Regions from separate parts of the Ruegeria sp. C2 genome, predicted to be linked through region 4. Evidence: riboswitches for the same ligand, from Rfam matches in the RefSeq annotation. Region 4 holds a riboswitch; each other region holds the start of a gene.
What was found. A riboswitch is a leader RNA that binds a small molecule or an ion and turns the genes downstream of it on or off. The one in region 4 is predicted to bind cobalamin.

Region 1: another riboswitch for cobalamin. It lies ahead of ACR0IV_RS07055 (DUF1636 family protein); the one in region 4 lies ahead of ACR0IV_RS13125 (DUF1636 family protein).
Region 2: another riboswitch for cobalamin. It lies ahead of ACR0IV_RS16550 (hypothetical protein); the one in region 4 lies ahead of ACR0IV_RS13125 (DUF1636 family protein).
Region 3: another riboswitch for cobalamin. It lies ahead of ACR0IV_RS09950 (energy-coupling factor ABC transporter permease); the one in region 4 lies ahead of ACR0IV_RS13125 (DUF1636 family protein).

Annotation. Positions count from the first base shown of each region.
Region 1 covers NZ_JBQFRZ010000001.1:1,378,918-1,386,555, reverse strand. Annotated here, with positions in the region: gene cobN (cobaltochelatase subunit CobN) at 1-858, opposite strand, end outside; gene cobW (cobalamin biosynthesis protein CobW) at 863-1,918, opposite strand; gene ACR0IV_RS07055 (DUF1636 family protein) at 1,915-2,295, opposite strand; cobalamin riboswitch at 2,381-2,586, opposite strand; gene ACR0IV_RS07050 (NAD(P)-dependent oxidoreductase) at 2,618-3,688, shown strand; gene ACR0IV_RS07045 (DeoR/GlpR family DNA-binding transcription regulator) at 3,812-4,609, shown strand; tRNA gene ACR0IV_RS07040 (tRNA-Glu) at 4,673-4,747, opposite strand; tRNA gene ACR0IV_RS07035 (tRNA-Glu) at 4,769-4,843, opposite strand; gene recJ (single-stranded-DNA-specific exonuclease RecJ) at 4,953-6,695, opposite strand; gene glpX (class II fructose-bisphosphatase) at 6,786-7,638, opposite strand, start outside.
Region 2 covers NZ_JBQFRZ010000006.1:53,603-61,240, reverse strand. Annotated here, with positions in the region: gene ACR0IV_RS16560 (DNA polymerase III subunit gamma/tau) at 1-1,744, opposite strand, end outside; gene ACR0IV_RS16555 (protein-tyrosine phosphatase family protein) at 1,914-2,417, shown strand; gene ACR0IV_RS16550 (hypothetical protein) at 2,421-2,828, opposite strand; cobalamin riboswitch at 2,917-3,140, opposite strand; gene ACR0IV_RS16545 (alpha/beta hydrolase family protein) at 3,263-4,120, shown strand; gene rsgA (ribosome small subunit-dependent GTPase A) at 4,138-5,217, opposite strand; RNA gene ffs (signal recognition particle sRNA small type) at 5,327-5,425, opposite strand; gene ACR0IV_RS16530 (bifunctional 2',3'-cyclic-nucleotide 2'-phosphodiesterase/3'-nucleotidase) at 5,465-7,318, opposite strand; gene nudC (NAD(+) diphosphatase) at 7,526-7,638, shown strand, end outside.
Region 3 covers NZ_JBQFRZ010000002.1:43,748-51,385, reverse strand. Annotated here, with positions in the region: gene ACR0IV_RS09960 (amino acid aminotransferase) at 1-329, opposite strand, end outside; gene sseA (3-mercaptopyruvate sulfurtransferase) at 329-1,183, opposite strand; cobalamin riboswitch at 1,325-1,536, shown strand; gene ACR0IV_RS09950 (energy-coupling factor ABC transporter permease) at 1,592-2,269, shown strand; gene ACR0IV_RS09945 (CBU_0592 family membrane protein) at 2,287-2,556, opposite strand; gene ACR0IV_RS09940 (helix-turn-helix domain-containing protein) at 2,553-3,116, opposite strand; gene ilvD (dihydroxy-acid dehydratase) at 3,224-5,056, shown strand; gene ACR0IV_RS09930 (sulfotransferase family protein) at 5,232-6,050, opposite strand; gene ACR0IV_RS09925 (DUF5928 domain-containing protein) at 6,191-7,638, shown strand, end outside.
Region 4 covers NZ_JBQFRZ010000003.1:180,481-188,118, forward strand. Annotated here, with positions in the region: gene ACR0IV_RS13090 (aminotransferase class V-fold PLP-dependent enzyme) at 1-456, opposite strand, end outside; gene ACR0IV_RS13095 (LuxR C-terminal-related transcriptional regulator) at 674-1,303, shown strand; gene ACR0IV_RS13100 (energy transducer TonB family protein) at 1,317-2,327, opposite strand; gene ACR0IV_RS13105 (ExbD/TolR family protein) at 2,324-2,701, opposite strand; gene ACR0IV_RS13110 (ExbD/TolR family protein) at 2,706-3,032, opposite strand; gene ACR0IV_RS13115 (MotA/TolQ/ExbB proton channel family protein) at 3,064-3,720, opposite strand; gene ACR0IV_RS13120 (hypothetical protein) at 3,717-4,151, opposite strand; cobalamin riboswitch at 4,319-4,522, shown strand; gene ACR0IV_RS13125 (DUF1636 family protein) at 4,625-4,981, shown strand; gene ACR0IV_RS13130 (ABC transporter ATP-binding protein) at 4,978-5,763, shown strand; gene ACR0IV_RS13135 (ABC transporter substrate-binding protein) at 5,780-6,727, shown strand; gene ACR0IV_RS13140 (FecCD family ABC transporter permease) at 6,729-7,638, shown strand, end outside.

The DNA of each region.
Region 1 (7,638 bases), on a different contig from region 4:
CGGCACACCCGCTGCATCGAGCGGAGAGGTGCCCGATGCGCCTTTGCCCGAGAACGAAGTGGCATTGATGATCGCGGACGGGCTTAGCGCAACGACTTGATCCCGCAGCCAGTCGGCGGCAGCGGGCGCTTTCAGAGATGGAGCGAACAGACCAACAGCGTCATATCCGCGGGCACGCAGGCTGCGGATCAAGGCTGCGACCGGGGCGGTGTCCGCCGAGGTCAGGTAAGCGCGGTAAAAGGTGACGAGGATGCGTTTCGCGTCACCTGTGAACGCTTTTTCCGCTGGGATTACACCGCGATCCGGGCACCATGCGCCGCATTCGGGTAGCGTCTTGGCACCCATGACCGGCCCGGCGTAAAGTCCCGCCGCCAGCGCCATTTGAGCAAGCGCCGCCTGTGCCGCGACCTCTCCGCCGGTGTCGCACAGATGCGCCAGCCGCCGCAGGGTCGAGACGGGCAGGGTAGAGTAATCATCCAGCCGCGTATCCTCGCGACCGTCTGCGGGCAGCACGGCCAGTGCAATCCCTTTGGCCTGCGCCAGCGCCAGAACCTGCTGCAAGCCGTACGCCCAATAGGGCACCCCACCGATCAGACGGATCAGTATGCCCTTGGCCCCCTCCAACGTCTGTTCCACATAGGTGTCAACGGACAGAGGGTGTTTCAGCGCCGTCAGGTTGGCCAACCGCATCGTCGGCATCCGCCCTTCGGGGCCGCCACCGCGATGCCAGCCTGCCGCGAATGCGCCAAGGTCGCTGTCGGAAAAGGACAGCACCACCAAATCCGCCGGGCTTTGGCCCAGATCGGTCGGGGTTTCCGTTTCCTCTAACCCGTGGCTTTCGCGGAAGACGACGTGCATGGCTTTACTCGGCAGCCTCGGTCACACCCACGAGGATATCGCGGATTTCGGTCTCTTTGATATCGTCATGCTCGGCGATCACCACCAGACGCGAGCGGCGTTCCTCGCCTGGTTCCCAAGGGCGGTCATACTGATGGCGCACGCGCGCACCGACGGCCTGAACCAGCAGGCGCATGGGCTTGCCCTGAACGGCGGCATAGCCTTTGACGCGCAGGATGTTCAGTTCTTTGGCCAGACGTTCGATTTTCGCCACCAGATCGAGCGGATCGCTCTGTTCGGGCAACTCGACGATGATGCTTTCGAAATCGTCATGTTCGTGGTCGTGATGACCGTCGTGATGGCTGGGACGCGCGTCCATGTCATCCTCGGCGGCGGCTTCCAGACCCAACACGACACGGACGTCAACGACGCCCTCGGCAACTTCAACAACGGGCAGGGGGCGCGGGGCCTCTGCAGCGATGACCTCTTTGGCCTTGGCGACACCTTCGGGGCCGGCCAGATCGGGCTTGGTCAGCAGGATGATATCGGCGCAGGAAATCTGATCTTCGAACACCTCGGACAGCGGCGTTTCATGATCAATCGAGTCATCGGCCATGCGCTGGGCATCCACCACCTCGACATTCGGGGCAAAGCGACCGGCAGCGACCGCCTCGGCATCGGCCAGTGCGATGACGCCATCGACGGTGATTTTCGAACGGATATCAGGCCAGTCGAAGGCCTTTAGCAGCGGTTTCGGCAGCGCCAGACCGCTGGTTTCGATCAGGATGTGATCAGGGCGCGGCTCCAGCGCCATCAGCGCTTCGATGGTCGGGATGAAATCGTCCGCCACGGTGCAGCAGATACAGCCATTGGCCAGTTCCATGATGTTTTCCGCCGGACAATCGGGGATCGCGCAGGATTTCAGGATATCGCCATCAACGCCAACATCGCCGAATTCGTTGACCACCACGGCCAGACGCTTGCCCTGCGGGTTCTGCATCAGGTGGCGCACCAGCGTTGTCTTGCCCGAGCCCAGAAAGCCGGTGATCACAGTGACGGGAAGTTTCTCAAGGTTGCTCATTTCAGGGCTCCAATCGGGGGAATACGGGCCGCACAGTTTTTGCGGAAATGTTCGGGGCGTTCGCGCCATTTGACCAGACCATCCTCGGTCGCGAGGTATTTGGTGGCACCCTCCACGATCATGTCGACGTGGTCGGTTTCGTTGAGGTGTTCATACACGAAGGTCCAGCGATCCGGCCCCCCGCGCAAGACGATGGAACAGCCCTCATCGCAGTTCGACAAGCATTCCACGGCTTTCAAGGTGATCCCTTCGGGCAGATCGGCCTGCTCAAGCGCCTTGTGCAGAAGTGCACCGGGGCGCTGCGCATCATCTTCGACAGGCAGCCCGCGACGGCAGGTGGTGCAAACCAGCAGCTCGACCGGAGCGGTCTCGGTCATGTCTCTCATCCCCCCAAATCCTCTTCGTGGGGGACGGGGTTTCATGCGGGTCGCTTTTGACCCGACACCGGAACACCCCGTCCGGTTTAAATCTCGGGCGTTGGCAGGTCTCCCGGCTTGCGGATGTCAGAGGCGGGCCTCTGTCGGATGTCCCGCCTTCCCGGCCTTGCGGCCAGTGGCTTGGGCACCCTCTCCGTTCACGGTCGCGGGGGCGGCTGCGTTTGACGGAAAACCCGCTGACGCATTCCCTTTTCATCTGCGCACGCAGACACCAACGAAAGGGACATGCGGCACGCTTGGGCTGCTTGTCAAGCGAGTCGCGATGATCAGCGAGGAAGCAGGTAAAAAGCGACCTGTCGAGGTCGCTGGGCGGCATGATCCATCTGTGGTGACGTGTTGGCATGGATCACAAGACGCGAACAGGAGGATGCGGCGCATGAAAGTAGGGTTTATCGGGCTGGGAAATGTTGGGGGCAAGCTCTCGGGATCGCTGCTGCGTAACGGAATCGATTTGACGGTTCATGACCTGAACCCGGATCAGGTGACCCGATTTGTCACCGAGGGTGCCAAAGCCGCTGAAAGTCCGGCGCAGTTGATGCGTGATTGCGACGCGGTGATCACTTGCTTGCCTTCACCCGCCGCCTCGGACGCCGTGATGCAAGAGATGTTGCCCGAGGTCGGCCCCGGCAAAATCTGGATGGAGATGTCGACCACCGATGAGGCTGAGGTCAAACGCCTTGGTGCCATGGTCATCGAACAAGGCGGCGCAGCGGTGGATTGTCCGGTTTCAGGCGGATGTCACCGGGCTGCGACGGGCAATATCTCGATCTTCGCTGGCTGTGACCGCGAAACGTTCGAGCGTATTATGCCCTTCCTGACGACCATGGGGCGGCGCATTCTGCACACAGGTGAACTGGGGTCGGCCTCGGTGCTGAAAGTGCTGACCAACTATCTGGCCACCGCTAACCTGATCACCTGCGCCGAGGCTTTGGTGACCGCCAAAGCAGCTGGAATGGATCTTGGAACCACCTATGAGGCGATCAAGATTTCGTCGGGCACCTCGTTCGTGCACGAAACCGAAAGCCAGGTCATCTTGAACGGTTCACGCGATATCTCGTTCACCATGGACCTGGTGAAAAAGGATATCGGCCTGTTTCAGGAGGTTGCCGACCGCGCCGGTGTCCCCCTTGAGGTGAATCCGGTGATGATCAAGATATTCGAAGACGGCATCGCACGCTACGGCGAGCGCGAGTTGTCCCCGAACATCATCAAACGCCTCGAAGATGCGACCGGACTTGAGATTCAAGCACCGGGCTTTCCACCCGAAATGCTGGATGATGAACCCGAAGAGCCCGGCTATGAGGTCATTCCGCAAAACCGCGCTGCGCCGTAAGCCTGTCTGTTGTCATTGAGCCAAACCAAGTCGGCCGCTTGCAGCGGTCGGCCTGTTTCGGGTTGATCACTGACCGCATTCCGTGTCTTTGTTTGGGTAAATTTGGGAAATACGGAGCGTCCAGTGAAAACCCGCAGCCCGCACACCCATCGTGAGCTTGAACTTCTGGATGTTCTCCGTCGTCTGGGCGGGACAGCCCGAAACTCGGAACTGGCCAAAACACTAGGGGTCTCTGAGGAAACCGTGCGGCGCACGATCAAGTCGCTCTCAGCCTCGGGCGCGGTCGAACGTGTGCATGGCGGCGCTTATCTCGCCGGCACCCAAGGCGACCCCAGTTTTTTTCGCCGTATAGCGCAACACTCTGAAGAAAAGCGGTTGATCGCGGGGCATGTGGCGAGCCTGATACGGGACGGGATGACCGTCTTTCTGGATGTCGGCTCGACCACCGCTTATGTGGCCGAAGAGCTGCGGCAGTCGGGAAACCTGACCGTCGTGACCAACTCGATCGGGGTGGGGCAGACCCTGGCCGGAACCAATGGCAATCGTGTGCATTTGCTTGGGGGCGAACTGCAAAGCGATGAGCGCGGCGCATTCGGTCACGTCACGCATCGGCAGGTACAGCGTTATGCGTTTGACATCGCAGTGCTCAGCATCGATGCGATTTCGGCACGTCGAGGTTTCTTGTACCACAGTTCAGTTGAGGCAGACCTTGCGACTGTTGTCGCCAGCAACACCGACCGACTGTTTGTGGCTGCGGCGCATTTTAAATTTGGTGAAACCGCGCCTTATGTCGGACCCGAGCCGCGTATGATCGATCTACTGGTCACGGACCAAGCACCTACCGGGGATGTTGCCAAGGCATTGAAGCAATGGGGTATTCGGATCGAGATTGCAGAAACCAATCACCGGCAAGCTGGCTAGTCGTTGCGCTTAAGCGTAGCCACAATCATTCAATCAGAGATCACGATGAGTGGATTGGAAAAATGGCAGCCCGTAGGGGAATCGAACCCCTCTTTCCAGGTTGAAAACCTGGCGTCCTAACCGATAGACGAACGGGCCACTTGGTCCAGACAAGCAAAGTGGCAGCCCGTAGGGGAATCGAACCCCTCTTTCCAGGTTGAAAACCTGGCGTCCTAACCGATAGACGAACGGGCCACGCTGGCTTGTGGAGGGCCTTTTACGGTTTACCTTCCCCCCCCGCAAGACGAAAAACGCAAGCCTGCGAAACTTTTTTGACCGTTTTCGAGGTGCGTTGAAGCAGGTGTCAGACGGCCTCTGCAGCGTCTTCCAGCCGCAGCTGTACGCTCTGTCGGCCACCCCAGGTATTCACCTCAAGCCGACCCGCAAAATGGAACCGAGCGCCGCCGTGATTGGACAGGCGATCTCCCAACGGACCCTCGAATGCGCCAAAGGCGATAGCGTCCAGTCCACCGGACATGCCATCGGACAGGGACAGTTTCAGATGTGTCTCACCTACGCGCTTGGCAAAGCGCACTTGCAAGTCGGGCAGGGCATATCGAGGGGCAGGGGCCGCAGCCCCGAATGGTCCTGCTTTTTCAATCTGTTCGATCAGATCGACCGTCGCGGCCCCCGGCATCAGCGCCCCGTCCAGTTTCAGATCGGCTGGGCCGCCTTGGCCTGCGCCCTGTTTGGCGAGAAGTTCCGACAGCCGCTCCATGGCAGGCTCCAGCTGATCGCGCATCACTGTCAGACCCGCCGCCATCTTGTGGCCACCGCCCTTGACCAGCAGCCCCTCAGCCGTGAGGCGCTGGATTGACGCGCCTAGGTCAACGCCCGAGACCGACCGGCCAGAGCCCTTGCCCTCATCCCCGTCAAACCCGATCACGATGGCGGGTCGGTTTGCGGTCTCTTTCAACCGCGATGCGACGATGCCAACGACGCCGGGATGCCAACCGTTGCCCGCAGCCCAAACCAGCGGCGCATCCAGCCCGCGCTCTTCGGCCTGCGTCATGGCTGCCGCGCGCACCGCGTTCTCAATTTCGCGCCGTTCGGTGTTCAGAGCATCCAGCCGCTCGGACAGGGCTTCGGCCTCGGAAACCGAGTCGGTGCTTAGCAAACGTGCGCCCAGATCGGCCTGCCCAATGCGCCCACCCGCATTCACACGCGGCCCCAGCAGAAACCCCAGGTGATAGCTGTTGGGCGCGGTATCCATGCGCGCCACGTCCGACAGCGCGACCAGCCCCGGTCTTTGCCTTTGGGCCATAACTTTCAACCCTTGCCGGACCAGCGCCCTGTTGGCCTCGATCAGCGGCGCAACATCCGCTACCGTGGCCAGTGCCACCAGATCCAGCATCGCCATCAGATCCGGCCCTTTAGCCCCTGCCTCGCGCAATTGGCGCCCTGCTTCGACCAGCATCAGGAACACCACGGCAGCGGCGCAGAAATACCCCAGATCGCCGCTTTCATCCTGCCGGTTCGGGTTCACCACGGCCACGCAATCCGGCAGTGTTTCTCCACCCAAATGGTGGTCCAGAACGATCACATCCGCGCCCTTCGCTGCCGCGATAGGTTCGTGGCTAAGCGTTCCGCAATCCACGCAGATGATCAGATCATGGCTGGCCGCTAGTTCCTGCATGGCAGGCACGTTTGGGCCATAACCTTCGTCGATCCGGTCGGGCACATAGAGCGTTGCAGCAATCCCCATCTGACGCAACCAAACCAGCAACAGCGCCGCTGAGCTGCCCCCGTCCACATCATAATCTGCGAAGACCGCGATCTTCTGGCGCTTGCGCACGGCTTCCAGAAACCGGGTCGCGGCGCGCTCCATGTCTTTCATCGAACGCGGATCAGGCAGCAATTCCTTCAGCTTGGGCTCCAGAAATCCAGAGGCTTCCATGGCCGGCACTCCGCGGCGGGCCAGAACCTGACACAGGGCACGCGGCAGATCAGTCTGTTGCGCCATCATCTCAGCCGACCGCTCGACCTCGATCGCCGGTCCAACCCAACGCCGTCCTGTCAACGATTGCTCAACACCCAGAAACGCCACGTCTCACCTCATGCACCAAGGCCGGACCCTATCGGACCCGGCCTTTAATCTTTTTACCAATACGCTCGACGAAGGCAGCGGCGCAAGTCGCTAAGCGTCGTTATGCGACCACATCGGCGTGCGGTAGGACATACGGCGCACCGAGCCCGTCTTGGACCGCATCAGCAGTGTTGTTGTCTCAACCCAGCCCGGCTCGCGCTTGATGCGCGGCAGCAGCGAGCCGCCGGTTACGCCGGTGGCGGCAAAGATCACATCGGCTGTCACCATCTCGTCGCGCGCGTACACGCGGTCCAGATCGGTGATGCCTGCCTTGGCGGCGCGGCCACGCTCGTCATCGTTGCGGAACAACAGGCGGCCAAAGATCTGACCGCCCATGCATTTCAGTGCTGCGGCAGCCAGCACACCCTCAGGCGCGCCGCCTTGACCCATATACATATCGATGCCGGTCGCTTCGCTCTCGGCACAGTGCATGACACCAGCCACATCACCATCGGTGATCAGACGGATCGAGGCCCCGGTCTCGCGCACTTCGGCGATCATCGCCTCATGGCGTGGACGTTCCAGAATGCAAACGGTGATATCGGCAGGCTCACAGCCTTTGGCCTTGGCAAGCGCTTCGACCCGTTCGCGCGGGGTCATGTCCAGATTGACAACATTCTCAGGATAGCCGGGGCCAACCGCCAGCTTGTCCATATACACATCCGGTGCGTGCAACATCGAGCCGCGCGGACCCATGGCGATGACGGTCAGCGCGTTGGGCATATCCTTGGCGGTCAGGGTGGTGCCTTCCAGCGGGTCCAGCGCGATATCCACGCCCGGGCCGTTGCCCGTGCCGACCTCTTCGCCGATATAGAGCATCGGCGCTTCGTCGCGTTCACCTTCGCCGATGACGACAACGCCCGCGATATCCAGCAGGTTCAACTGCTCGCGCATGGCGTTCACC
Region 2 (7,638 bases), on a different contig from region 4:
ACGGGTCCCATTCGTCTTCGACCTCAGGCAGGGCTTCGGTTTCGACCTGCGCCGCGCGTTGCTCAGGGGTTTCGATCTTGGTGATTTTGGCCTTCGGGAATTGCGCCAGCACCGCCTGAACCAAGGGGTGTTCGGTGGCCACATGCTTCAGCGCCAATTCTGCCTCATCGCGAATTTCAGCAATCGTTGCTGCATCGCCATCGGATACAATCGTCACGGCCCATCGATTACCAGTCCAGCGCTGCAAAGCTGATCCGAGCCGAGGGGCAAGGTCCGCGGGCGCATGGGGGGCGGGAGTAAACTCGATCCGACCCGGCTGATAGGAGACCAGACGTACACCGTTTTCAACTTCGACCAGAAGCTTGACGTCCCGATTGATCCGGATCAGTTCGACCACATGGTCGAAAGTAGGGTAGCGGGCCAGAGCGTTCGCCACGTCCTGGGCCAACGCTGCCGAGGGCGCGCCAGCTGGGTTGCGCGTTGCCGCATAGGTCGTTTGCGTCGCAACGGGGGTTGAGACGTTGCTCTGCGTGGCTGCCGGCAAGCCGCCTCCCGGCCCTCCGTTTGGAGGAGGCATGGGCGCATCCTGAAGGCGTTTTATCAACTCCTCAGGGCTGGGCAGGTCGGCCACATGAGTGAGGCGGATCACGGCCATTTCGGCGGCCATCATCGCGTTGGGCGCGGCGGCAACCTCTTCGAGTGCCTTCAGCAGCATCTGCCACATGCGGGTCAACACGCGCATCGGCAGGGCATCTGCCATCTGCTGGCCCCGGGCGCGCTCATCGGGCGAGACGGTAGGGTCTTCGGCGGCGTCTGGCGTGATCTTCACCACCGAGACCCAATGGGTAATCTCGGCAAGATCACGCAGAACGGCCAGCGGGTCTGCCCCTTCGGCATATTGGGCGCTGAGCTCGGTCAGGGCACCGGCAGCGTCGCCGCGCAGGATCATATCAATCAGGTCGAGTACCCTGCCACGATCCGCCAAGCCCAGCATCGCGCGCACCTGATCGGCGCTGGTTTCGCATGCGCCATGGCTGATCGCCTGATCCAGCAACGAGGTCGCGTCGCGGGCAGAGCCCTCGGCGGCGCGCGTGATCAGCGCCAGCGCATCTTCGGCGATTTGCGCGCTTTCGGCATCTGCGATCTTGCGTAGCAGGCCGATCATATCTTCGGGCTCGATCCGGCGAAGATCGAAGCGCTGACAGCGAGAAAGCACCGTGACCGGAACCTTGCGGATCTCGGTGGTGGCAAAGATGAACTTCACATGCTCGGGCGGTTCCTCAAGCGTCTTGAGCAGCGCGTTGAAGGCGCTGGTCGAGAGCATGTGAACCTCGTCGATGATGTAGATCTTGTAGCGGGCCGAGGCGGCGCGATATCGGACACTGTCGATGATCTCGCGAATATCATTCACGCCAGTACGGCTGGCGGCGTCCATCTCCATCACGTCGACATGGCGGCCCTCCATGATGGCCACGCAATGTTCACACTGGCCGCAAGGTTCGGTGGTGGGTTTGCCTTCGCCATCTGGGCCGATGCAATTCATGCCCTTGGCGATAATCCGGGCGGTGGTGGTTTTACCGGTGCCGCGGATGCCGGTCATGATGAAGGCCTGCGCGATGCGGTCGGCCTCGAACGCGTTTTTCAGCGTGCGCACCATGGCGTCCTGGCCAACCAGATCGGCGAAGGTTTCCGGGCGGTATTTTCGGGCAAGCACCTGGTAGGCGGGGCTGGGCGTGTCGGTCATGTCTGCTTTCGCGGATTCGAGTTCTGCCGCAGCGTAGAGGCCGCCGCCGTCCGCGTCCACCGCCCGACCGGATGATTTTCGTTTTGGAATGCGGGACGGGGCGGTTAAGATCAGACACTTGAAGACCCGTAGAAAGATCTTCTGATTAACGTTTCGGGGGGAACGTATAATGTCTCAGATGGTTATCCATGCACTTCAGGTTGGCGGAGGAACGCTCGCGCTGACATCGATGCCGGGTCGGGGTGGCGATTATCAAGGCGATCTGGATGCCGTCGCCGATTGGAAGCCCGGCCTGATCCTTTCAATGGCAACCGAGGTCGAGATGATACTCGATGGCGCCAGAGATTTCGGTATCGACGTTCGGAACCGCGCCTGCCGATGGGTTCATCTGCCGGTCGAGGACTATGGCACGCCATCACCCGAGGTGGACGAACGTTGGGTCGAAGCCAGTGCCGCAGTGCGTCATGCGCTGTCTGGTGGCGGGCGTATTTTGGTTCATTGCAAGGGCGGATGTGGTCGATCTGGTATGGCTGTACTGCGTTTGATGATAGAATGCGGCGAGCATCCGGATGCAGCGTTGCAAAGGCTGCGCGCGTTGCGACCCTGCGCTGTTGAAACCGACGAGCAGATGGAATGGGCGATCGCGCCCGCCGGTATTCTGGCTGCGGGCTGACTGTCAGGCAGACGGTCGGTATTCGGGTTGCACCGACGTAGTCTGGGCAAGTGTCAACACTTCGAGCATCGCGCATGGCGGGTTCGACAAGATACTTGTCGACAGTGCTGCGGTCTCGGTGCCGAACAAAAGGTCTGCGTAGCTGTCCAGATGCTCAATCGCGTCGTCTGATCCAGCACCGCAGAACACTCTGACTTCGTCGGCGCGCGCGCGAAAACGGGCGGTGCACCCATCCGTACAATGCGCCAGTTCGCTACTGCCCTGAATCTCGAATTCTGTAGTTGCCGCAGGGGCTGATTCCGCCATCGAGGTGGCCAGCGCCCGTGCGATTCGCGCCAAAGCCGGACAGGTTTTCCCCGTCCTTTGGCAAATTGTTGCCGAGAACTGGTGGGTTCCGGTTTTCCATATCATGATGCGCCCTCCGCGCGTGGGCTGAGGGTGTGAAACAGGTGGGACAGCACAGTGCAGTCTGGACCTGCCCGGACACCCCGCCCGAGTTTCAGTTTCGGTTCCGATGGCAGGTCTCCTGACTTGCGGGTCATCGCTTTGCCGACCTTCCCAGCCTTCAAGGCCAGTGGCGCTACGGCATTGCTCTCCGCTTACAGTTGCGGGGGCAGTCGCGGATTTGGTCCGTTCCGGATATTACCGGGCAGGGCCGCACCGTGTTCCCTTTTCATCCCGGCCTCGAACGAGGGAGCGGGAACCATCACCACATCGCTAGCGGTTGCGCACTTCCCGAGTCAAGCGGATTGAATGCCACAAGCTTACCTTTGGTCCAGCCACGTCAACCTTGACTCGAACGCGATCGAGTGAACTGATCGGTTCAGATAACGCATGAGGATCAGATGTTGGACGCTCAGCAAACCGTGATGACCGAGGAGTTCCGGTTCCCCGCCGGGCACGCGATGCTGTCCGCCCGCTTGTATCGGCCTGCGACCGATCCGGAAACGGTTGTGGTCATTAACAATGCCACAGGTGTACCACGAGATTACTATCAGCATTTTGCGCGTTGGCTGGCAGCTGAGCGCGGAATAGCCTGCCTGACCTACGACTACCGGGATTTTGGTCACTCGCTGACCGGGTCGCAGAAGGCCTCGACCGTGACAATGGCAGACTGGGCGCTGGTCGATATCCCTGCCGCACGGGCCGAGATGCGGCTTCGGTTTCCGGGTGCCAAGCTGTGGAGTATTGGCCACTCGCTTGGTGCGATGCTTGGGCCGGTGCAGTCGGATATCGAACAAATAGATCGGATGATCTGCGTCTGTTCAGGTCTAGTGACGCTCAAAGATCACCCGTGGCCTTACCGCGCGCTGGCTGCGTTGTTCTGGTATGGCCATGTGCCGTTGTTGGTCCGTGCTCTGGGATATCTGCCGGGCAAGGCGGTCGGTTTTGGTGAGGATCTGCCCGCGTTGATCTATTGGCAATGGCGCAAGTGGTGCACGGCTCCCGACAGCTATCTGCCCGAGATCGGAGAGACGCTGCCTCAGGCCCGTTGGTCCACCGCAGGCGGGCGTGTTGATCTGTTCGCCTTTGAAGATGACGAGATGGTGCCACCCGCAGCCGTGTGGCGGCTGGCCGATCTTTACGGCTCAAATGCCCATCGTCACCTGTTGTCGCCGCAGGAATTTGGTTTGCCAAAAGTTGGACATATCGGAGCGTTCGCCCGACGAAACGCAGCGGTTTGGCCCCGCCTGATCGACTGACCAGACGGGACGTTGCCTCACAGCTTCTTGCGCGACTTTTTCTGCTGCGTGACACTACGCACCATCTTGCCGAACGCTTTGTCCCGCGCGCGGGATTGAGCGATGGTTTCCGAGTTGCGCTGATCCTCGCGCCGCAACTTACGCCAACGCTCCAGCCGGGACGGGTCAAGCGTGCCGCTTTGGACCGCGACCTGAACCGCACAGCCGGGCTCGGTTTCGTGCTGGCAATCCGAGAAACGGCAATTCAGGCTCAGCTCCGTGAGGTCCGAGAAGACCTCATCGACTCCGTCCTGTGCATCCAGCAAACGCAGCGCCCGCATGCCGGGCGTATCGATCAGCCAGCCACCATTGCGCATCTGATGTAACGCGCGCGCGGTCGTGGTGTGCCGGCCCCGTGCGTCATCCTCGCGAATGCCCGCCGTGGCTTTTTCCTGCCCGGTCATGCCATTGGCCAGCGTGGTTTTACCCACTCCGGATGAGCCCAGCAGCGCACCGGTCTGACCCTTTGGGCACCACGAAAGAACCTGTTCGATCGCAGCCGGGTCCAGTGCATTGATCGCCAACACAGTCAGAAACGGATCGATGGCTTGCGCCTTTTTCACAAAGGTCTCGGGTGCATCGGAATTGTCGGCCTTGGTCAGCACGATCACCGGATAACACCCGGCCTGATGCGCAAGCGCCAGATAGCGTTCCAGCCGGGGCAGACTGAAATCGGCATTGCATGAGCTGACGATGAACAACACATCGACATTCGCGGCGATTAATTGTGCCGAAGCACCTGTGCCCGCAGCGCGACGCTGCAGCAGGCTGCGCCGGTCCAGCAGGTGGTGCACGCGTCTATCATTGTCTGCCAACACCCAGTCCCCAACCGCATAGTCGCCGGTGGGGTGGTTGGGGGTCAGCAACGGGATCTCGCCGTTGGGGCCAAGCCCGATCAACCGATCCCGATGAACGGCTGTGATGCGAAAGGGATTGCAGGTTGGGTCAGCCACGTGTTGCGCGGCAAAATGTGAGGACCATCCGAGGTCCGATAAAGAAAGAGACATTGGTCTGCCTGTTGTCAGAAACAGCGTGTCCGACAGATGGCGATCGCGCATCCGCTGGTCATGTGTTCAGGCAGTCAGAAGATCGTGTCGGATCAGAACCCGGCTGCCCGAAGGGTCATTGCTACAATCATAAAGCCCTCCTGTGGCTCAGGGGTTGATAAAGTGAGAGGCTGGACATCGACCCAAGCGGGACTCGTTGTGGCTGCTTCCTTCCGGACCTGACCAGGTTGGCGAGGCGCTCGCCCGCGCCAACCTCTCGACCCCCCATATAGGCCCGCTGCACCACATTGGCAACCCGTCAGAGGGTCAGTTGGATAGGCAGGAACCCGTCTTCGTCCAACGGCAGAACGCAGGGGTCATACTCGGCCAATTCATGCAGATAGGCACGGGCGGACGGGCCGGTGGTCAGAATTGCTCTGGCTCCGTTTGTCGGCCTTAGAATGAACGGGCGCGGCGCTTGCTCCAGCAGGTCATATGGCAGTTTGCTCGCCAGATAATCACGCAACACATCATGAATGAGCCACGCAGGCAGCGTGATCGGACAGGCATGTGGAATCGAAGGGAAATGCCCGCCGCCATTGGCGCGGTAATTGTTCGTTGCGACAATGAATTTCTGATCTGGAGTGATTGGATTGCCGCCCACCTTCAGTGAACGGATTCGGGAACAGGCCGGATTCGTCAGACGGCCAGCAGCGTCGAATCGTGCCGGTTGCGAGAGGTCGATCTCGTAAGTTGTGCCGTGCAGAACGTCGAAATTGAACCCTGCACGCTTCGGGTTGATCAGGTGCGAAGGCTGATCGGTCGAAAGCTGATTGAACACCCCAGCAGACATTTCTAGCCAGTCGCGCAGTTGCTCTCCTGTCACCTGCACCGCACGCAGCTCATTGGGAAAGACATGCAGATCGGCCACATGGCGGACCGAGATCTCGCCTGCGGGAACGTCGGTAAAATACTCCGGGCCTCCACGGCCTCCGGATTTGGCGGGTGCCGCGGCCGAGAGAATCGGAAGGCTCTCCCACTCGGTACTAGCCAGATGGAACCGTACGGCAGCAGCCTGAGCTGCCGCCAGCAACGCAAGCCCCCGATCTAAGGCGCAATAGGTGAAATAGCTGTGCAACGCCTTAGACACCGACCCCACGGGTTCAGAGACGCGTTTGCGCGCTTCCGCATGACCTATGGCAAAAAGTTGTTTCAATTCGGTGTCTTCCGGGATCGGCCCGGTTGCCGTTTTGATCGGGGTTGCACAGACCTGGCTTTCAACAATGCGCCAGCGGTGCTCAGCATCCTGTTTCAACTCAAGATCGATCACACCCAGATGCGAGCCCCCCCATCCCGGCATCACAACCGGTTTTCCATGTACCAGCCCTTGCTCGTGATCCACATGAGGCAAACCTTCATGCGCCTTGCCCGGCAGCGTCAGATGAGTGTGCCCGGCAATGAGCGCATCAATCCCCTCTATTGCGGCCAGCGGGATTACTGCGTTCTCCATCCCGGCTTCGGCTTCCACCTGATCCAACCCCGAATGGGCCAACGCCAGTACAAGATCACAGCCCTGGCAGCGGAGGTAAGATGCCGTCTGCGCCGCTGCTGTCAGAATGTCGGTGACCTCTGCCTGCTCCTGCAACATATGCGCCTCCCACCGAATGGTCTGCGGCGGCAGAACGGACAAAACACCAATACGGAGCGGAACGTCTTCGTCATCTACGGAAACCGTCCGCTGTAGGATCGCGTGAGGGACCCAGCGTTGAGGCGTGTGTGTTGTGCGCATATTGCTGCAAATCATCGGACAGGCGATCTGAGCAGCAATACGATTCACCAGATCCAGCCCGAATCCGAAATCGTGATTGCCCAACCCGATCGCGTCATATCCCAGAGCGTCGAATGCCTGTGAGAGCGGATGTATCTGGGTTGCGACGTCCGAGGCCCATTCTCCAAGCGAAGTGCCCTGCAACGAGTCACCATTGTCGAACAGTAATACCAGCGCGCCGTCGCACCGGGCCTGATCTCGGGCCGTTCGGATCAGGCTGGCGGTGCGGGTCAGGCCCCGGCTCGCCTCTGGAATGTCGGAATAATAGTCAAATGACGTCAAATGCATATGCAGGTCGGACGTGGCCAATATCCGAACCTTTGCGCAGGAATTACGCGTCTGCATTTGACGCGCCGAATTATCGTGTTTCAAAATTTCAACTTCTGACTGTCATCGTAACAGATTTTTCACCATGAGATGGACTTAGTGCAAATTCCGGGGCAATGCTGCGGTCTTTCGGCGGCAGATCAAAAATATTTTGTTTGTTCAAATTCCGTTGCACCGACAGCACAGACATGGCAGCCCTTGGCGCGGCAGGCGAGGACAACAGGCATGATACGCGCAGAACAGGTTACCTTTGGCGGCTCGGGCTTGAACCGGGCGGGACTGTTGCGGAGCGATCCAGAGAAGCTGGCGCTGGCCTACGATGATCCCAAGGCGCGTTG
Region 3 (7,638 bases), on a different contig from region 4:
ATCTCAAACGCCTGACGACAAGCACCGGTGCCGCCCGGTGTCGCCACGGCGGCGATGTTGGCGCGCGGGACCGATGTACCCAGAATCAGACCAATCATGGCATCGGCATAGGCTGGGTCACCGGCCAAACCGGTATAGGCCTTGGTCTCCTGCTCTTCCAGAATGCGCTTTTCAGCCGCTTTTACGGCGCGCATGACCGGGGTGATGCCCTCAGCGTTTTTATAAACGCCAACCCCCAGGTCAATTTTCTGATCGCGCGGGTCATCGCGATACATCTGCATCAGCGCCAGAATCTTATCGGCTGGCTGTGGCTTGAGGTTCTCGAACATCAGTTCTCTCCGGTTGCGACGGGCAGGGTTGGGAAGGCACCCCATTCAGCCCAGGAGCCGTCATAAAGCGAATGATCTTTTTTACCCATGCGTTCAAGCGCGAGGCTGAGGATCGCAGCCGTGACGCCCGAGCCGCAGGATGTGATTGCGGGCTTCGACAGATCTACACCTGCGGCCTCGAATATGGCGCGGCACTCTTCCGGCGACTTCATGGTGCCATTTGCGTTCAGCAGCGTGCCAAAGGGCACATTGCGAGAGCCTGGAATATGACCCGAGCGCAAACCTTCGCGTGGTTCTGGCGCGGTTCCGGCAAAGCGGTCGGTCGAGCGCGCATCGATGATCTCATGATCGTTCAGCTTGGCCGCAGCTGAAACCTGCGTCACGTCACGTACCAGATGGTTTTGTACGCGAACGGTCATGTGGCGATCGCGAACGACGGGCGGCAGGTCCTCAATCTCGCGACCTTCGGCCTGCCATTTCGGCAGTCCCCCATCCAGAACGGCAATATTGTCCTGACCCATCAAACGGAACAGCCACCAGACGCGTGCGGCAGACATCAGCCCGGCCCCGTCATAGACCACGACCTGATGGCCGTCGCCCACCCCCATCGCCCGCAGGCGGGACATGAATTTCTCGACCGGAGGTGCCATATGCGGCAGGTCCGAACGGTGATCGGCAATGTCATCAATGTCAAAGAACCGTGCACCGGGGATATGGCCTGCATCATACTCGGCCTTCGCATCGCGGTTCTGCGCGGGCAGATACCAGGACCCGTCCAGAATCCGCAGATCCGGGTCCTTGAGATGCGCGGCCAGCCAGTCTGTGGATACGAGAGTTTTCGGATCGTCCTGCATCAAAGCCTCCCCTGAGCGAGCTTGGATTTTCCCTATATGGGCACGGCCAAACGTTCAAGTCACGCCGCAGTTCAGAACCCGCGCGGGGACAGTTTTTTTCCAACCACATGCTTGGCGTGCTTGACAGACAGCATTCTGTGGCAGAAATCTGTGCGACATGGTTCCCAAAGGGGTTTCCCCAGAGGGATGAAAAGGGAATCCGGTGCGACAAATCCTGTCAATTCCGGAACTGCCCCCGCAACTGTAAGCGGAGTATCGCCCCATCAGGGCCACTGACCGAAATGATCGGTTGGGAAGGCCGGGATCGATCCTAATCCGCGAGTCAGGAGACCTGCCATGCACAAACCGGGCATCCGCCCAATTTCAACACGTTTCTACCGTCGGGTGTGACGGTAAGGAGAACAAACTATGCATATCGAACCGGGCGTCGTAAACGGCGCCAAACTTGTCCTGAGCTATGCCACCGCGGCCGGGGCAGGGCTTTATAGTCTGAAGCTGGCGTGGGAGAGCGTCAAAAACAGTGGTGTTGCAAGCCTTGCAGTGCGGTCTGCCCTGACAACCGGCCTTGTTTTCACATTCTTTGAAGTTCTGCCTCATTTCCCGGTGGGAGTGTCAGAGGTGCACTTTATTCTGGGCTCGACACTGTTTCTTTTGTTCGGTGCCGCCCCGGCTGCGATTGGCCTGATCCTGGGCCTCTTTGTTCAAGGGTTTTTCTTGGCACCCTTCGATCTACCCCAGTTCGGAATGAACATGACGACGTTGCTGGTGCCTCTGTTTGCCTTGCAGGCACTGGCAAACCGCATCATTGCGCCGAATACAGCCTATGTTGACCTCAAGTATTCTCAGGCACTTGCGCTGTCGACCGCCTATCAGGGTGGTGTCGTGCTCTGGGTGGCCTTCTGGGCGTTCTACGGTCAGGGTTTCGGTGCCGAAAACATCGCCGCCGTGGCCAGCTTTGGCGGCGCTTACATGATGGTTATCCTGATTGAGCCCCTGGCCGATCTTGCCGTTCTTGCGGTTGCGAAATCCATGAAGGGTCAGAACAAGCTCGGCCTGTTCACGCCGCGCCTTCTCAGCGCAGCCTAAGCATCCTGCGCCGCGCACTACTTTGCGCGGCGCAACCTGAAATACTGAATGATCCCGATCATGCTGATCAGAATCCAGAACCCCTCGATCAGCATCGACGCCAGATTGAAATTCTCGAGCAGCGAATAGACGATCAGAACCGATCCCAAGAGGTTCACCACCGGAAACGCGAGATCGTCAGAATTCATCATCCGCATCTGTGTCGCAAAATAGGCCGCGACCACGATCAAAGCCCCAAACGAGCCAATAGCGTCGACGATGGTGAGGCTGTCGAGAACTGCAATCATAAATGGGCCTTGCCGTTTTCAGAATACTCGTTGTGCTGGGCGTAGTGGTGCATGTTCAGGAATGCGGCACCCTCTGCACCCGCGCGGTATCCATGGGGGACATCAGCGGCAAAGCGCAAGCCCTGCCCGGCCTGCAATGACACCCATTCCCGATCGCGCAGGATCTCGAGCGTACCTGAAAGCACAAACACCTCCTCGGTCACACCAGCGGCATGGGCGGGGGATTCGTGGCTTTGGTTCGGATGCAAGCTGACGTGAAATGTCTCGGCCCCTAGGGCGGGGTCGAAGGGAAAGACGATCTTGACCTCTATGGTCCCGGGGAAGGTCACGGTCTGGAAAACCGACGGGTCACCCAGCGCCGTATCGATCAGCGCGCTGAGTGGTAGCTGGAAGCCTTTGGCGATTTTCCACAAGGTCGCGATGGTGGGGCTGGATTCGCCGCGCTCTATCTGGCCCAGCATGGCTTTGCTGACCCCGGTCATTTCAGCCACCTTCGACAGGCTCAGCCCGGACGCCGTCCGCACGTCCCGTAATTTCAGCGTTATGTCGTCCGGTGCCATATCATCAACTTCCGAATCCTCTTGTACGTTATAGCGCACATGTGATACGTGCGCTATAACGCACGAACCCCAAGACATGCAACCCGAGGCAAAAGGGAAACAGCATCATGCCATTGTACCGATCCAGAACCTCTACCCATGGCCGCAACATGGCCGGTGCCCGCGGTTTGTGGCGCGCCACCGGTATGGGCGACGATGATTTCGGCAAACCGATCATCGCCATCGTAAACTCGTTCACCCAGTTTGTGCCCGGTCACGTCCACCTGAAGGACCTTGGCCAGATGGTCGCGCGCGAGGTCGAGGCAGCGGGTGGCGTTGCGAAAGAGTTCAACACCATCGCGGTAGATGACGGCATCGCCATGGGTCATGACGGGATGCTGTATTCGCTGCCCTCACGTGAGGTGATCGCGGATTCGGTGGAATACATGGTCAACGCACATTGTGCGGACGCGATGGTCTGCATTTCGAACTGCGACAAGATCACCCCGGGTATGCTGATGGCCGCGATGCGTCTGAACATCCCGGCGATCTTTGTCTCGGGTGGCCCGATGGAGGCTGGTAAGATCGATATCGCCGATCTGGATGCCAAAAAGATCGACCTTGTGGATGCGATGGTCGCCGCTGCTGACGACCGCTTCACCGACGAACAGGTTCAGCACATCGAAGAGAATGCCTGCCCGACCTGTGGGTCATGCTCGGGCATGTTCACCGCCAACTCGATGAACTGTCTGGCCGAGGCGCTGGGTCTGGCGCTGCCGGGCAATGGCTCGACCCTTGCCACACACGCGGACCGCAAAGAGCTGTTCCTTGAGGCCGGTCGCCGGATCGTCGAGATCACCAAGCGGCACTATGATCTGGACGAAAAAGGCTTCCTGCCACGCGAGATCGCTACGTTCGAGGCCTTTGAGAACGCCATGAGCCTCGACATCGCTATGGGCGGTTCGACCAACACGGTACTGCACTTGCTGGCCATTGCGCATGAGGGCGAGGTGCATTTCACCATGTCCGATATGGACCACCTCAGCCGCGAAGTGCCTTGTTTGTGTAAGGTCGCACCCAATACCGAGAATGTGCATATGGAAGACGTGCACCGCGCCGGTGGTATCTTCTCGATCCTTGGCGAGCTGAGCCGTGCGGGATTGCTGCACGAGGATTGCGCAACCGTTCATTCGGCTACGATGGGCGAAGCGATTGCCAATTGGGACATCAAGATCGCCAACAATCCCAAAGCGCAGGAACTGTTCAAGGCTGCACCAGGCGGAGTGCGCACCACTCAGGCCTTCAGCCAGTCGAACCGGTACAAGGAGCTGGATACCGACCGCCAAGGCGGCGTGATCCGCTCGAAAGAATATGCCTTTAGCCAGGATGGCGGTCTTGCGGTACTGTTCGGAAACATTGCCCGCGACGGCTGCATTGTGAAAACTGCAGGTGTTGACGAGAACATCCTGAAATTCACCGGCTCAGCCTATGTCTGCGAAAGCCAGGACCAGGCGGTGAACGACATCCTGACCGGAAAGGTCAAAGAAGGCGACGTGGTCGTGATCCGCTACGAAGGCCCGCGCGGCGGGCCGGGCATGCAAGAGATGCTCTACCCGACCTCATACCTGAAATCCAAAGGTCTGGGCAAAGCCTGCGCTTTGCTGACCGATGGCCGCTTCTCGGGCGGCACCTCGGGTCTATCAATCGGCCATGTCTCGCCCGAGGCGGCAGAGGGTGGTGAAATCGGGCTGGTGCAAACCGGCGACACCATCGAAATCGACATCCCGAACCGCAGCATCCATCTTGCGGTGTCCGATGAAGATCTGGCCGCCCGGCGCGAAGAACAGGATGAAAAAGGCTGGCATCCCGCAGCACCGCGCAAACGCAAGGTGTCTACGGCGCTGAAGGCCTATGCCAAGCTAACCACCAGCGCGGCGAAAGGTGCTGTTCGCCAGGTCTAGGGTCTACGAAGATGGGCGCGCTCCCGCGCCCGCTACGTGCTATCGGCAAAGCCGATACCCCTTGCGGACTTGGGCCCGGCGCCGCGCAAAGCGCGGCGCCGGGCCCAACCAGAGGAGATGTCTCATCAGAGACATTAACGATGGGCGGGAGGTCTTGCTCTTTAGTCTAAGTGACTCAGTCACCCAGCTTGGCGTGAATCTCGTCCAGATCGATCTCACCTACCGGCATCTTATTGGCCGGGTTTTCGAAATCGTATTTAAACAGTTCGAAATCTTGTTTGTAGATTTCATAGACCAGGTGCATGGACAGATCGTCAAAATAATCCTCGACCGGATGCGCGCGTTTGGGTCCGTGACCTTCGGATTCATTAAAGCGCGGAATTTCGGACAGGGTCACAGGGTGTGCGGTCTTGAGGTTGTCCAGAACACCCTGCATCCCATCGTTGAACTTCTCGGTCCAGAAAATCCGGTCATAGCGCCCGCCATTTGCAATCAGGGTCGAGACATGGCCAGACATGGCGGACCAGTGAATATCCGGGTCCATCGGGCGACGCCAACGGATGGTATCCCGCGCGAAAAGAAGAAATCGACGGAAACTGGCGATCTGATCGAACTCACCCTTACCGTCTTCGCCGCCCACTTCGATCCCGTAATTGTAAATCAGCGTTGGCACCAGATTACCGCGATAGCGTTTACCGTTGCGCTGAATGCCGCAGATCTTGTCGAAGAACGAGCTCAGGATGCGGGTATATGGGTTTCGCACACAGGTAAACGTATAGGATTCATGTGATCGCACGTTGCGCGAGATCGGGTCCTGGCTGGCCCCAAAAGCCCATTTGTGCATCCCGTCCTTGGCGTCATGGATATCACCACCAAAAAACCGACCGTGATCCGAATAATACATGATCTGGCCAATGGTCGAGCAGGCGCATTTCGGCACCACGCGGTACACCATGCTCTGGCTTTCGGTCATCCATGTTCCGGGAAAACCCATCTGCTGCGCCTCCTTGGCCGGATATCGGAGTGATACTTCGGCGGTATTGGCCCAAAGAACCAAAAATATTCTGTTTATTCAATCGCTCATCCTCAGTATCACGGTCGCGAACGGTAGAAACGGGGAATAGCGAAACGCAAATGGCAAAGATTGCCTATATCTTGCTATGTCACAAAGACCCTGACGCGATCATTGATCAGGCCGGGCAGCTGACGGCGGCGGGGGATTGCATGGCGATCCATTTCGACGCCCGCGCCAGTGAGGCAGCCTATACGCGCATCCGCGACGCATTGAGGGACAACCCGAACGTTACCTTCGCCCGCAAACGGATAAAGTGCGGCTGGGGGGAGTGGTCGCTTGTCCAGGCCACGCTGAATGCGCTGCAAGCCGCAGTGGAGGCCTTCCCACGTGCCACCCATTTCTACATGCTTTCGGGCGATTGCATGGCGATCAAGACAGCGGAGTACGCGCATCGCTTTCTCGACGAGTGTGATATGGATTTCATCGAAAGCCATGACTTCTTTGAAAGCAACTGGATCAAGACCGGCATGAAAGAGGACCGGCTGATCTATCGTCATTATTTCAACGAACGCACGCAATCGCGCCTGTTCTACGCGTCATATGAAACCCAAAAGCGGTTTGGCCTGACGCGCGAAATCCCCGCTGACCTGCAGATCATGATCGGCAGCCAATGGTGGTGTCTGCGCCGCCGCACGGTTGAGATGATCCTTGATTTCCTGCGCCAGCGCCGCGATGTGATCCGGTTCTTCTCGACCACCTGGATCCCGGACGAAACCTTTTTTCAAACCCTTGTCCGCCACCTGATCCCAAGGCAAGAGATCGACAATCGGACGCTGACGTTCCTGATGTTTTCGGACTACGGGATGCCCGTGACTTTCTATAACGATCACTATGACATGCTGCTGGGCCAGGATTATCTGTTCGCGCGCAAGATCAGCGCTGAAGCGCATGAGTTGAAACAGCGGCTGGGTCAGCTCTATGCCAGTGAAGGGGTCGCATTCGATATCTCGGATGAAGGGCGCAACCTCTATCATTTCCTCACGGGGCGTGGGCGGGTTGGGCGGCGTTTTGGCCAACGCTTCTGGGAAGCGGGAAATACGCTAGGTCCAAACCGTCAGGTGCTTCTGATCGTTTGTAAGAAATGGCACGTAGCCAAGCGCCTGGTTGATCAGATCGCGTCTGAGACCAACACGCCCTGTATTGAATACATCTTTGATGAGCAAGAGACAGCACTGCCCGACCTTGGGGGTATCGAAACTACTTTGAAGAAACGCGCGCGTCATCGGCGTGCGGTGATGCGGATGTTGTTCGATCATTTTGGAGACAACAGGCTGGTGCTCTGCCTCGATCCGGCCAATCTGGATGCAATTCAGGATTTCTGCTCTGATCAGGCGGACACGCGCATACTGGAAATCGACTGCAACTATTCCGACGCATATCTGAAGGGTCACGCCCATCGTGTCGGGCTGGCCGGGCAGAATAGCTCGGACGACACCTTGGGGCGATTGCTACCAACGCTGCGCAATGCTCTGGCCTTCGAATCCGAACAGATCCGGGGCACGCAAAA
Region 4 (7,638 bases):
GTGCCGGGCCAGAACCTCTTCGACCATCTCTCCGGTGACGGGCTGGCCGTGGGGAACTTCGATCACGGTGACGCTGGCGGCCTGCGGGTCCAGCGGGTTGGCCGCGTGTTCAGCCGGGGTCGCGGCCTTGATGCGCAGGGTCAATGCATCGATGCCCGAGAAAGTGCCGTTCGTGAAGGCCACGATCTTGTCGCCTGGCATGACGGCCGAGAACATGGTGTCGAGGCCGCTCCACCCCGTGCCCGCGACAGCAAATGTATAAGCGTTTGATGTGCCCCAGACCTCGCGCAGCATATGCTTGCATTCGATCATCCCGCGCAGAACATCACCGTGCATGTGATCAGCGATGCCGGCCCGGGCAAAGGCCTGCAGAACGCGGGCATCGGTGTTTCCCGGTCCGGGACCTGCGGCCAGGGTTTCCGGGATTTCGAGGCTGGGGTAGATTTGAAAAGTCATATGTTCCTCCGCGGCGGCAGGGACAGGTTTCGCCCCGCTGATCGCCTTTCCTTGGAGGAGAACCGAAACTTGCGTCATTGCGCAACGTAACTTACTACTGCTTTGGGATACCTATTTGGATGGGTAAATACCTATCCAAACAGGTAAATATACTGATGTATACCAACATAGTTCCTACCCATATGGATGGGTTCTTGCGAAATTGGACAGGAAATCAATGACCGAGACGTTACAGCGCCCCATCGATGTCATGCTGGCCAACAACAACCCTCTGGTCCTCTCGGCTATGTCCGAAATCTTTGAGCGCGATCCGCGATTCTCGCTCGTGGCGACCTCGGCTACGGCCGAAGGCTTTCTTGGTACGGTCATGCGCATCCCGGTTGCAGTGGGGATAGTATCTTGGGAACTGCCCGCGTTGGGCGCAGCCAAACTGATCGAGGTTTTGCGCGAGCAGGCCAACGCCCCGCGGTTTGTGGTCTATGGGGATGAAGCCGGGGATGTGCCGCGTCAGGCCATGCAGGCGGGGGCTGCCGGGTTCGCACCGCGCTCTGGTGACGTCGAAGGCCTGCTTGAAACCTGCGTTGATGTGGCCAAAGGCAAGATGGTTTTTCCGTTCATCGACGTGCGCAAGATGCAACAAAACCCGTTGCAGACGCTGTCGCGCAAGGAACTGGCGATCCTTGAAGCTTTGGCGACCGGCATGTCCAACCGGGAGTTATCGAAAGAGCTGCAAATATCGACCAATACGGTGAAATTCCACCTGTCGAACATCTATGAGAAGCTATCGATCAAGAACCGCGCGCAGGCGATCGCGTTTTATTATTCTTCAAAAGCCGACAATGGTTAATGAGACCTGAAGGTCAGCCATTCTGATAGTAGAAAGAGAGTTTTCGGCTCACTCCACCCGGAGGCGGCGGGAAAGGGGCTGCTCTGCGGATCTGCTCTTTTGCGGCACGGTCGATCTGGGTTGAACCGGAACTGTCGGTTATCTCGACCCATGCGAGTGTGCCATCCGGGTCGATCTGAAAGAAAACCCGCGCAAATCCGCGCTCGGACACAAAGACTGCAGGGGTCCGGTTCAAATGCACCAGTACCAGCCCGGCATAGTTGGTGGTGTTGGAATTACCCGGCCCGCGCCCGCCCGACTGACGCTGACGATCGCCGCGGGTAAAGGCATCGGTGCCCTGGCGCTGAAAGGTCGTTAGTGGCGACTCGATGAGCTGTTGTGGAAAGCGTAACTCGGCGAATTGGTCCGAGCTGTCGGCCGCGCCTTCAGGCGCTTCGCTGGGTGTGCGATCAGGTAGGCGTGGACGGATGGACTCGGTTACTGCCTGCTCTGAAGCCGCAAGATCCGCCTCCTCCTCCGGCTCCAGCGCAGCGATGACCGGGGGGGCGGGCGCTTCGGCCTCTGCCAGCTCTGGTTCCGTGGCCGGTTCGCCTTGCGGGATTTCAGCAACCTCATCAATAGAAGTCGGCTCTGCAGTCTCGGCATCAGCGCGCGCAGGTTCTTCGCTGTCTGGGGGATCAGCCGGTTCGGCGTCCTGCGGTTCGATCACCTCCGGCTGAACCGTTTCAGCTTCGCCGAAATCGGGGGCAAAAACGCGTTGCGGATCGTCGGACGCAACCAGTGCTTCGCTGGTGGGGATTTCGGCTGCTTCCGGTTCTGGGGTTTCGGCAGGTTCGGGTTCCACTGGATCGCTGGGCGTCTCCGCAAGATCTTCGAAGCTGTTGCTCAGGTCCACCACGTCGGAATTGCCTTGTGCGGCAGGTTCACCCGGTTCAACAGATGCAGTCATGCTGAGGCCGAGAACGTGCAAAATCAGCGACACCAGAATGGCCAGCGCGGCAACTATGACCGACCCCCGGATCATTCCAGTGTCCGTTTTGTGACCAGAAACACGGAAGGCGCACCATTGCGGCGCAGCAGGCCCGTGACTTCGATCAGGCGCGCACCCGGAGCATCACGATCCGGAACGATCCGTACCGGCCCTTCATCATGATCGGCCATGAAGGTCTCGGCATCGGTAGGTGTTCCGCGAAAGCTCAGCGTTCCATCCTTGTGCAGAACCAGCGCGTCGGGCGGTTCGCGCCCTTCGAGCTCTGACGTGTCCACAAGGTCGAGGTCAGGGTCCAGTGGTGGTGCGATGGTACCGGTGATCAGAAAGAAGATCAGCATCAGAAAGACGACGTTGATCAAAGCTATCGTTGAATCGCGTTTTCGGCGGGGGGCGGTCTGGCGGATCATCGGCTCACTCCAGCACCAGAACGCTGAGCCCCTCGCGCCCGCGCAGCCGAACCAACAGATCCGTCAGGCGTTGGGCCGTGACATCGGTATCGAGGCTGACGAGCACCTGCCCGGTTTCGATCTCGGTCGCGAGATCGTCCAAGGTTATCGCCGTGCCGTTCAACACAAGACGTTCCGCACCGAGCTGTAGAAAGACCCGCTCAGACGGTTCGCTGGTTTGCGCGGTTCCGCCAGTCGTGCTGCTCAGCTCGATCTCGCCGAATTTTGAGAAGGTCGAGGTCAGCATGAAGAACAGCAAAAGCAGAAAGATCACATCGATGAGTGGCGTCATCGACAGGGTCCGCCGGACAAATGGCGCCCGGTTACGCATGTTCCGGCACGGCTGAAATGGCCTCGGCTTCTTTGGCCAGCTGACCTGGTACCAACACGGTCCGCAGTGCTTTGTCTGCAAAGACCCGCTCGCGCGCGGTGCGGCTTTCGAACCATGACAGAACCATTGAGGTCGGCATCGCAACCGCCAGCCCCACGGCGGTGGTGATCAGCGCCACCCAGATGCCACCCGCAAGCAGCGACGGGTCAATGGAGCTGCCTGCCTGTTGCAGGCTTTGGAACGCTTCGATCATACCCAGAACGGTCCCGAACAGCCCCAGCAAAGGCGCGAGTTGGGCAACGGTGTCAAGAAGGCGAAAACCGCGCTCCAGCCCTGCCAGGGCCAATCCGGCTTCAGCATCCAGACGATCATCGAGACCGGGTAGATCGGGCGCATCCATGGCTGCACCGACCAATGGGGCCAGATAACTGTGGCTTTTCGCCAATCGCGCGCGTGCAGTCTGATGATCCCCGGCATCCCATGCCGTCAGGGCCTGGGACAGCACCCGATGTCGTCCAACTCCGGTCACGGTGAATTGCCACAGTTTGTAAAGCGTGACGGCCAGAGCCAGCACTGACATCACGATCAGAATGGCCACCACTGGCCCGCCCAGAGCCACGATCTGGCGCAATGCTTCAAGCGCGTTCATCCCAAAAGCTCCACATCTATCCGGCTGGTAAGGTTCAGTCCTGTTGCACAGATATCGCTTTCTGAGCCGTCGACAACGCAGCTGTTTGCGCCATTGATCAGAACGCGCCCGATCGAGTCGCAGTTGAGATCGGGCAGGCCGAACTGACGCACGCGCGGACGGTCTGCCGGCAGATCCCGAAAATCGAACAGAGAAAGCGTAACGACACGGCCCGAGCTGTCGAAAATGACGGTCTCAAAAGCTGCCTTCTCGATATCGCTTCCGGTTTCGTTCTGAACCAGAAAGGTCAAGCGGCAGGCGCCGTTCACCTTTTGCACGGTATTGAGCTCCAGCAACAGTTCCGAGGGGTTGTCGTCAGCAGATTGCGCCAGCGCCGAATTTGTTGATGAAATTGCCAGCACAGCTACCAGAGCGAGGCGGTGATACGGCATGAGCGGGCTCCTGATTGTTTAGCGCTGAGGGTTTGTCCCGCGCATCTTTGCAGGGGTTGATCCCTCTTATCCAATCCAACCGAGACGTGAAAGAGCGGGTGGCGCGATTGTGTCCGGCCGACCGGTAACGCGTGATAACTTTCGTATTGACGCATTCATCGATCTCAGGCACTGAATCCGGTGATGGTTCCCAAGGGTGCGCCCGTGGGATGAAAAGGGAATACGGTGCGGTCTACACTGGCCAAACCCGTAACTGCCCCCGCAACTGTAAGCGGCGAGCGAAGCCAAACAGCCACTGGCCCCAAGGGTCGGGAAGGATGGCCAAGCACCGACCCGCGAGTCAGGAGACCTGCCATCAGTTGTTCAACCAAGCCGGGGCGGGGCGTCCTGGAAGGAGGCTTTGATGGCACGTGATACACGTGTTTCTGTAATCAGCACCTTCGCACTGCGTTTGGGCAGAGGCGGAGGGTTATATGCCTGGCGCACCTGATCATTTTGTTCTGATCTGTTCGACCTGTGCGGCCGCGCAATCAGTGGATGGAGTGCATGATACGCTTCAATCGAAGCTGCCCGAGCATTTTGCGATCCGGGCTGTCGATTGCATGGCAGGATGCGCGCATCCCGTGACCGTAGGCTTTCAAGCGGTCGGCAAGGCGCAGTATCTATTTGGTGATATCCAGACATTGATTGACGTCGAAGCCCTGGCCGAGTTTGCCCATCAATATCAACAGAGCCCGGATGGCTGGACCAAGGCCAGCGAGCGTCCGCGTGCCCTTTACACCAAAACCTTGTCTCGCATGCCCCCGATCAGTCAGGAGGTTTCGATATGACCGTCCAGCCGTTTCTGGTGGCTTCGGATCTCGAATATTATGCCTTGAATGGGGACATACTGCTGCAAGGCGTATCCTTTGAGCTGTCCGAAGGGTCAATACTGGCAATCGCGGGCCCCAACGGTGCAGGTAAAACCACACTGCTGAATTTGCTGTGTGGGGCGGAAGGGCTGGCACTAGGGGATGTTTTGCTCAAGGGGCGCAGCCTCAAGCAACTCTCGGCAAAAGAGCGTGCTCGGATGATCGCGGTGGTCAGTCAGCAAGAGATGCCTGACGGGCGCTTGTCGCTGCGGGATTATGTGGCGCTTGGACAGATTCCGATCCGCGCGGACCGATCTGCAGGTGAACACGCGCAGGAACTCAGCCGTATATTGGAGATTACGGGCCTTGGCGCGCTGGCTGACAAGAAGATGGCCCAACTGTCGGGTGGTGAGCGTCAGCGCGCGCATATCGCTCGGGCGCTGGCACAGAACCCGACTTTGCTGTTTCTTGACGAGCCGACCAATCATTTGGATCCCGATGCGAAGGGGCGGATGCTGTCTCTGGTCGCTGATCTGGGTATTACTGTCGTCATGATCGTGCATGATTTGGTCATGATCCCTGAATTCGCCACCCACGTTGCTCTGATGAAATCCACGCGCCTGACCGGGTTTGGTTCGGTCGACGAGGTACTGACATCGGAACGTGTGCGCGAAACCTTCGGTGTCGATTACCTGCGCTTTCATCACGAAGGCCGCATGATCCCCGTTCTGGACATCCGAAGAACAACGCTTTCCACATAAACTCAGGAGACTATCAATGAAGCAAATCTGGTCCGTGGCGCTGGTCACTGCCATGGCAAGCGGCGCCGCTGCGCAAGAGGTGACGGTTGACAATTGCGGTGAGCCGCTTGTCTTTGATGCCGCGCCAGAACGTCTGGTCGTGCATGATATGAATATGACCGACATGGCCTTTGCGCTGGGTCTGCAGGACAAGATCGTCGGTCTGACCGGCATCACCGGATGGTATAAGACCAGCCCCGAGTTCGACACGCTGCGCGGCGATATCCCTGAACTCGCGCCGAAATACCCGACTGTCGAAAATCTTGTTGCGGTCGAACCTGACCTGTTCTTTGCCGGTTGGTATTACGGTATGAAGCCGGGCGGAGATGTGACCCCCGGCACACTGGAGCCATTCGGCATCAGGACTATGATCCTGACCGAAAGCTGCGTCCATCTGGACAAGGATCGCCCCGAAGCCAGCATGAACCTGCTGTTCGACGATGTTTTGCGTCTGGGCAAGGTCATGCATGTCGAGGACAAGGCCGAAGCGCTTGTGTCGGGCTGGAAAGACGAGTTGACAGCAATCGAAGCTCGGACCGCTGATCTGGCCAAACCGCGCGTGTTCCTGTTGGACGGCCCTGCTGATGCGCCCTTTACGGCGGGTAAGTTCGCCATTCCTGACGCCATGATCGCAGCGGCTGGAGGAGAAAGCGTTACGCACGACATGGATACAAGCTGGGGCCGTACCTCTTGGGAAGCGGTTGCCGCAGCCAACCCTGAATTTCTGGTGCTACTGGATTATCAGACCGGCAATGGCGCGGCAGATACCTTCAAGTTCCTGCAGGAACACCCTGTGATGTCGCAGACAGATGCCGTCAAGAACGAACGCTGGATCGGCCTGCGCTATGAAGAGCTCACTCCGGGACCGGCGAATATTGCTGCGATCTCGAAAATGGCCAAGGCCATGCATCCGGATCTCAACTGATATGGGCCGATTGGGCCTGATACTCTTGCTGGGGGCGGTCGTTCTGGCTGCCCTTTTGCTGATCTCGACTATCTATGGAACCACCTCGATTCCGATCACGGACACATTCGAGGCGATCCTTCTGGGCACCGGCCTGACCGGAGGCGAGATGTCTCCGATGCATCGGATCGTCTTCGACCTGCGCCTGCCACGCGCATTGTTTGCAGCGGTGATCGGCGCGGGCCTGGGTATCGTTGGCGTCGTGTTGCAGACCACCACACGCAACGATCTGGCGGATCCATTTCTGTTTGGCCTGTCTTCAGGTGCTGCAGCGGGGGCCGTATTCGTCATCACTGTAACCGGAGATATTCTGGGCTTCTGGACTTTGCCATTGGCTGCGTTCTGCGGAGGGTTGGTGGCGTCGGGTATCGTGCTCGCGCTGGTGCATGGGCTGCGGACAAGCGCGCCCGAAAAGCTGATACTGGCTGGGCTGGCGGTGTCTTTCCTGTTCTCTGCCATTACAAACTATCTGATCTTCGCGGGCGATAGTCGTGCCGCGCATTCGGTGATTTTCTGGATGCTGGGCGGGTTGGGCCTCGCCCGTTGGGAGACTTTTCCGCTTGTCTGCGCGGGCTTGATACTGATCCTGAGCTACTCACTCTACCGCAGTCGCTGGCTGGATGCTTTGCTGACAGGAGATCTGACCGCAACCACTTTGGGCGTGCCTGTGCAGGGCTTGCGGTTCAGCATGTTCTTCACCGCGGCCCTCGCGACCGCCGTCTTTGTTTCGGTGGCTGGCGTGATCGGCTTTGTCGGCTTGATGGTGCCGCATATCGCCCGAGGAATTGCCGGCCCGCTGCACCGCCATTTACTGCCCACGGCGGCCTTGGTTGGTGCTGCGCTTTTGACTGGCTCGGATATCCTCAGCAGGC